Linked DNA regions of Kaistia algarum. The protein of the gene in region 1 interacts with the protein of each later gene in a pairwise test. Links are inferred from orthologs where the notes say so. Each region holds a gene or a part of one and is shown on either strand. Other genes may lie near its edges.

What was found.
Region 2: the proteins of grpE (region 1) and OSH05_RS12420 interact in binary tests that used the Escherichia coli proteins (3 or more experiments, as listed by UniProt). The link is inferred for Kaistia algarum from one-to-one orthologs.

What each region holds. Positions count from the first base shown.
Region 1 is NZ_JAPKNJ010000001.1:2,044,229-2,047,490, reverse strand. The notes cover bases 1-2,948. They hold grpE (nucleotide exchange factor GrpE), read left to right. Parts: upstream 1-1,142; coding sequence 1,143-1,754; downstream 1,755-2,948. Other genes in these bases: OSH05_RS09900 (GNAT family N-acetyltransferase), read right to left, coding at 2,409-2,948; OSH05_RS09905 (trimeric intracellular cation channel family protein), read left to right, coding at 1,761-2,405; OSH05_RS09915 (cation diffusion facilitator family transporter), read left to right, coding at 156-1,055; coaA (type I pantothenate kinase), read left to right, coding at 1-39. In the rest of the region: more of OSH05_RS09900, read right to left, coding at 2,949-3,262. UniProt on the Escherichia coli protein: Participates actively in the response to hyperosmotic and heat shock by preventing the aggregation of stress-denatured proteins, in association with DnaK and GrpE. It is the nucleotide exchange factor for DnaK and may function as a thermosensor.
Region 2 is NZ_JAPKNJ010000001.1:2,583,988-2,587,198, forward strand. The notes cover bases 80-2,976. They hold OSH05_RS12420 (Nramp family divalent metal transporter), read left to right. Parts: upstream 80-803; coding sequence 804-2,150; downstream 2,151-2,976. Other genes in these bases: OSH05_RS12410 (SRPBCC family protein), read right to left, coding at 80-364; OSH05_RS12415 (ArsR/SmtB family transcription factor), read right to left, coding at 361-675; OSH05_RS12425 (carbonic anhydrase), read right to left, coding at 2,240-2,890. Outside these bases: more of OSH05_RS12410, read right to left, coding at 1-79. UniProt on the Escherichia coli protein: H(+)-stimulated, divalent metal cation uptake system. Involved in manganese and iron uptake. Can also transport cadmium, cobalt, zinc and to a lesser extent nickel and copper. Involved in response to reactive oxygen.

The DNA.
Region 1 (3,262 bases):
CATCACCGCATCGAGGAAGTCGCGCTCCGCCGGCTCTGAGGCGAGGGGAGAGAAGGGCGCTGCCGCAACTCGTTCGCAGTTGCGAAGATAGGCGTTGAACCCCTTTCCTGCCGGTGTTAAGGCCGCGACATCACCTTGAGACGGGAGGGCGGGCCATGCCGAAATGGATCGACAGGACCACGGCGGTCGCCTCGGCGTCGATCATGATCGCACTCGTCGTCATGGGCATCAAATATATCGCCTATGCGATGACGGGCAGCGTGGCGCTCTATTCCGACGCGCTCGAGAGCATCGTCAATTTGGTAACGGCGGTCGCGGCTTTCTGGGCGATCCAGGTCAGCCGCAAGCCGGCCGACAGCGACCATCAGTTCGGCCACCACAAGGCCGAGTATTTCTCGGCCGTGCTTGAAGGCGTCCTGATCGTCGTAGCCGCCCTGCTGATCTTCCGCCAGGCGTGGATCTCCTATGCCACCGCTAACACGCCCGAGAACACGCTGATGGGCCTCGCCGTCAATTCCGTGGCGACGGTGATCAACGGCGCCTGGGCGATGTTCCTGTTCCGCTTCGGACGCCGGCGACGCTCCCCCGCCTTCATCGCCGAAGCCTGGCATTTGACCAGCGACGTAATCAGTTCGCTCGGCGTGCTGGTCGGCCTGCTCCTCGTGGTCGCTACCGGCTGGGCGGCGCTCGATTCGCTCGTCGCCGTTCTCGTCGCCGGCAACATTCTCTGGTCGGGCTGGAAGGTGATTCGCGAATCGGTCAGCGGGTTGATGGACGCCGCGGTATCGAGCGATGTGGAGCGCGAGATCCGCGCGATCATCGCGACCGAAGCGGAAGGGGCCCTCGAAGTCCACGATCTGCGCTCGCGCCATGCCGGCCGCGCGACCTTCGTGGAGTTCCATCTGGTCGTTCCAGGATCGCTCTCCGTCGTGGCGGCGCATGAGATCTGCGACCGCATCGAGGCGGCGCTCCAGGCCGCCGTCGAGGGTGCGGAAGTGCTGATTCATGTCGAGCCCGATTCGGAAGCACGCCATCACGGCGTCATCGTCCTTTAGAACAAAGGCCGCCGCGCTTGATTTTCGGCGCCGGAATCCTGATATCGGGCAGGAAATTACAACGTCGATAGAAAGCGAGATTTCGCGATGTCCAACGATACCCAGTCCCCGCCCGGCTCCGAGACGCCCAATGAGGCCGTCTCCACCCCGGCCGGAGCCGAGGTCGCCGGCGAAGCGAATGCGCGCATCGCCGCTCTTGAGGCGGAAGTGGCCGAGAACAAGGATCGCGCACTGCGCACCTTGGCCGAGATGGAGAATCTCCGCCGCCGCACCGAGCGTCAGGTCGCGGAGGCACGCCAATACTCCATCGCCGCCTTCGCCCGCGATATGCTGACGGCCGGCGACAACCTGTCGCGCGCCATCCAGGCCATTCCTGACGATGCGCGCGGCGCCAGCGAGGCGCTGACGACGCTGATCGAAGGCGTCGAGATGACCGAGCGCGATCTCCACAATTCGCTGGAGAAGCACGGCGTCAAGAAGCTCGATCCGGTCGGCCAGAAATTCGACCCGAACCTGCATCAGGCCATCTTCGAGGTCCCGACGGAGGAGCATCCAACGGGTACGGTCGTGCAGGTCATGCAGCCGGGCTATGTCATCGGCGAGCGCGTTCTGCGGCCGGCCATGGTCGGTGTCGCCAAGGGCCCGGCCAAGCCGAAGGCCGAAAAGCCGGCCTCATCCGACGCCGAACAGTCCGCCTGACGGATCATGGACCTGGGGTTCAGCCTGCTCCAGGTCCTCGATATCATCGGCGTTGCCGTCTTCGCCGCGACGGGGGCGCTGGCGGCCTCGCGCAAAGAACTCGACATCGTCGGCTTCGTCTTTCTCGCCGCCATCACCGGCATTGGCGGTGGCACGTTGCGCGACGTCCTCCTTGGCGAGACGCCCGTGTTCTGGATCCGCTCGCCGCAGCCGGTCCTCGTGTGCGTCGCTGCGGGGGTCGCGGTCTATTTCCTCGCGCCCTTCATCGAATATCGCTACCGCCTGCTGCTCTGGGCCGACGCGATCGGCATCTCCGGCTATTGCGTCATGGGCGCGTCGCGGGCGCTGGAGGCGGGCGCCAGCCCGACTGGCGCCATCGTCATGGGCATCATGACCGCATCCTTCGGCGGCATTATCCGCGACATCGTCGTGGGCGAGCCGTCGGTGCTCCTGCGCAAGGAGATCTATGTGACGGCGACGCTGGCCGGCGCGGCGTTCTTCGTCATCGCCGTTCGAACCGGCCTGCCCTTCTGGCCCGCGGCGTTTGGCGGCTCGCTCATCGCGTTTGCCATTCGCGCCGGCGCGCTTGCCTTCGGCTGGACCTTGCCGGGATATCGCTCGCGGCCGGGCCGCGACTTTCCCCCGCGCTGATCCTCAGGCGGCGTAGCGTGTTGCGTCGACGCCGTAATGATTGACGTAGCGCTCGCTGATCGCGCTGACGGGCAGCACGATCATGACGTCTGTGGTCCCGAACTGGCGGTCGATCACGGCGCCCTCGCCGACATAAGCGCCGATCCGCAGATAGCCCTTGATCAGCGGTGGCAGCGCGTGAAGCGCCGCCTTCATGTCGATCGCCTCGCGCGGCAGGCGGTCCATGGCCACATGTCGGCCTGGCAGTGCCGCGACGCGCCATTCGCCTGGCGCCCGGGCATGGTGGTGCAGGAAGGAGAGCGGCAAAGCGAGGCGATCCGGGTCGGTGCCTTCGAGCGAGGCGCAGCCGACCATGACGTCCATCCCGTGGTTGCGGACATAACTCCAGATGCCGTGCCACAGCAGCTCGACCGTCCGCTTGGTGCGGTAGGGCGGCAGCACGCAGGAACGGCCGAGTTCCAGGAATTTGAGGCCGGAATGGCGCGCCACGAGAGGCCCGACATCGAACTCGTTCGACGTGTAGAACCCGGAATAGCGCGCGGCCACATCCTGGCGCAGCAGTCGATAGGTTCCCACAATTGCCGGCTCGCCGGACTTCGTCATCGTGTCGTGATCGATGACGAGGAGATGGTCGCAGATCGCGTCGAAAGCATCGCGGTCGCGGCGCGACATCTGTGTCTGGATATCGGCGATCGCCGACAATTCCTCATAGAAGACCTTGAAGCGCAGCTTCTGCGCCTTCTTGATCTCGCGTGACGTGGCGGCCAGCCGCACTTCGAGCGATCCGAGCCGCCCGAGCGTCTCCGGCATAGCGGACGCCAGTCGAAGTCCCTTCGGCATAGTCAGCTTCAGCCCGT
Region 2 (3,211 bases), 540 kb from region 1 along the record:
AGCCGTCATGGACAAGGCGCAGATGCGTCCGGCCATCCGCGGTCGGTTCCAGTTCGAATGTTACGACCGTGTCGAGCGTGTCCTGCGTGCCGTCGGCTCGGGTCTCGCTCGCCCGCCAGCTGAAGCGCAGATGGCGCGGCGGGTCGCTTTCCAGGATTTCGCAGTCGATCGTGCCGCCCTGATCGGCCGCGCCGGCCCGCGTGAAATGCGCGCCGGTCTCGGGCGCAATATCGTTCGGGAGCAGCCATTGCGCCAGCAGCGCCGGCTCGCTCAAGGCGCGCCAGACCTTCTCGATTGGCGCGTCGAGATCGCATTCGAGGTGGAGCGACGCCAGCTTTGGCGCCGGCATATCTGGCTGGGTCATGGGTCCATCTCCTTGAGGACGGTCTTCAGTTTCTCGATCCGCTCGGGCCAGAAGCGGCGATAGCGGTCCACCCAGTCGGTCAGCGGCGCCAGGCCATCGGGAGTGATGCTGTAATAGGCAAAGCGCCCGTCGCGTCGCTCCTGCACCAGGCCGGCGGCTTTCAGGGCGGCCAGATGCTGCGAGATCGCCGGCTGCGAGACGGCGAAGTTGGCCTTCAGTTCCGAGACGCTCATCTCGCGCGCCGCCAGCCGTTCGAAGACGGCCCGGCGGGTCGGATCGGCGAGGGCGCGGAAGATGTCGGGCTCGATCATGAGCAATATATAAGCAATAGCTTATTCGATTCGCAAGGCGACGTTTCGAGCCTTTTGGGCCTGCCATTGACATCGGCACTCCGCCATTCCTAAATGCGAATAATTCGCATTATCAAAAAGGATGCGCGATGCGCGGCGTGGACGAGGTTGCGGGCGAGGGCGGTGGCTGGCGTCGGTCGCGGGGGCTACCGTCGCTGTCCGAGGTGCATGGCTCGATCGCCGTCGCGCCGGGTGCGCCGAGCTGGCGCAAGGCCGCGGCGTTTCTGGGGCCGGGCTATCTCGTCGCCGTCGGCTATATGGATCCGGGCAATTGGGCGACGTCGCTCGCCGGCGGGTCGCAGTTCGGCTATGCGCTGCTTTTCGTCGCGCTGCTCTCCAACATTATGGCGATCATCCTGCAGGCGCTGGCCGCCCGGCTCGCCGTCGCCACGGGGCGGGATCTCGCGCAAGCCTGCCGCGACGCCTATCCGGCGCCGGTCGCCTTTTGCCTATGGATCCTCGCCGAGATCGCCATTTGCGCCACGGACCTGGCGGAAGTGATCGGCACGGCGATTGGCCTCAACCTGCTCTTTGGCATTCCGCTGGAGATCGGCGTCATTTTGACGGCTTTTGACGTTTTCCTGGTGCTCTATCTGCAGGCGAAGGGCTTCCGCTGGGTCGAGGCGCTGGTCATCACGCTGCTCGGGGTCATCGCGGTGTCGTTCCTGATCCAGATCCTGATGGCGAGCCCGGACTGGAGCGGCGTCATCCGCGGCTTCGCGCCGACGACGGATCTCCTGACGAACCCGAACATGCTTTATCTCGCGCTCGGCATCATCGGCGCGACGGTCATGCCGCATAATCTCTATCTGCATTCCGGCATCGTGCAGACGCGCGCCTATGCCACAGACGAGACGGGCAAGCGGGAGGCGATCCGGTATGCGACGCTGGATTCGACGCTGGCACTCATGTTCGCCCTCACGATCAACGCCTCGATCCTGATCCTCGCCGCCTCGGCCTTCCACGCTCATGGCCAGCATGATGTGGTCGAGCTCGACAAGGCCTATGCGCTGCTGCACCCGCTGCTTGGCTCCGCGCTGGCGCCGACTCTGTTCGCGGTCGCGCTGCTGTGCTGTGGCCTGAATTCGACCGTCACGGCGACGATGGCCGGGCAGATCGTCATGGAGGGCTTCATCAATATCCGCCTGCAGCCCTGGCTGCGCCGGCTGATCACGCGTGGCATCGCCATCGTGCCGGCGGCGGCGGTGACCATCCTTTATGGCGCCAGCGGCACGGGCAAATTGCTGATCCTCAGCCAGGTGATCCTGAGCCTGCAACTGCCCTTCGCGGTGGTGCCGCTGGTGATGTTCACGGCGGAGAAGCGCAAGATGGGCGTCTTTGTCGCGCCGCGCTGGCTGACGGCGATCGCCGCAATCACGGCGGTGATCATCATCGCGCTCAACATGAAGCTGCTCTACGACGTCGCGACCGGCTGACCGCTATCCGTCAGCTGGGCTACAAATGGCGACCTGGATGTCTGGGTCGCCATTTTCGTCGCAGCCTAGACCTGACAGCTCCGCGCCGATCAGGCCGTCTCGGGGATCGAGAAGCGGCCAGTTTCGGCGTCGAGCAGGTAGAGCTCGCCGGTTGAGATGTCGAACCACGCGCCGTGCAACTCGATCTCGCCGATTTCCTCAAGGCTGCGGATCGTCGGGAAGGTGCGCAGATTCTCGACGGCCTTGCGGATCGAAGCGAATTCGAGTGCCCGCTGCGCGTCGTCCGTCTCCTTCGGATCGTCGCAGACGAGCGCTTCGGCCGGAGCGATCAGCGTGATCCATTTGCCGATGAAGTCGCTGGAGGCGAGGCCGACGCCCTGGCCGTCGCGGGCCGCCATATAGGCCTGCACGCCGCCGCAGCGGCCATGGCCGAGCACGACGATATGCTGGACCTTGAGGCCCATGACGCCGAACTCGATCGCCGCCGAGGTGCCGTGATACTCGCCGTCCGGATCATAAGGCGGAACCAGATTGGCGACGTTGCGCACGACGAAGAGTTCGCCCGGCGCGGCGTCGAAGATGGTTTCCGGCGCGGCGCGGCTGTCGCAGCAGCCGACGATCATGGTGCGCGGCCGCTGTCCTGCTTCGGCAAGCACGCGGTAGCGCGAACTTTCCTGCGGCAGTCGCTGCTCGCGGAACGCCGCATAGCCGCGAATGAGACGGTTCGGGAACCTCGCAATCTGCGCCATCGGATTGAACTCCACGCCATGGGATCGAACGACATCATGCAGTGCAGCAAGCCGCGCGCCGACGCAAGACCCCGCCTGCCGGCCAAACCCTTGGGCACTCGGTTGCCGCCTGGTGATCCCGGGCGGAGGTGTGTCCGGCTGTCACGGGCGCGACATTCCTGCAACCCCCTGCCAAGTTCTGGCGGCAAGCCGAGGCCGAACCTTGGAGCTGCGGGAACGAGGCTGTATTTTCATGTGAGCTGAATGTGAGATTCAGATCGACAGCGGATGCGACCGCGGGGGCAACGCGATGGCTGCTGGTGGGGGGATACC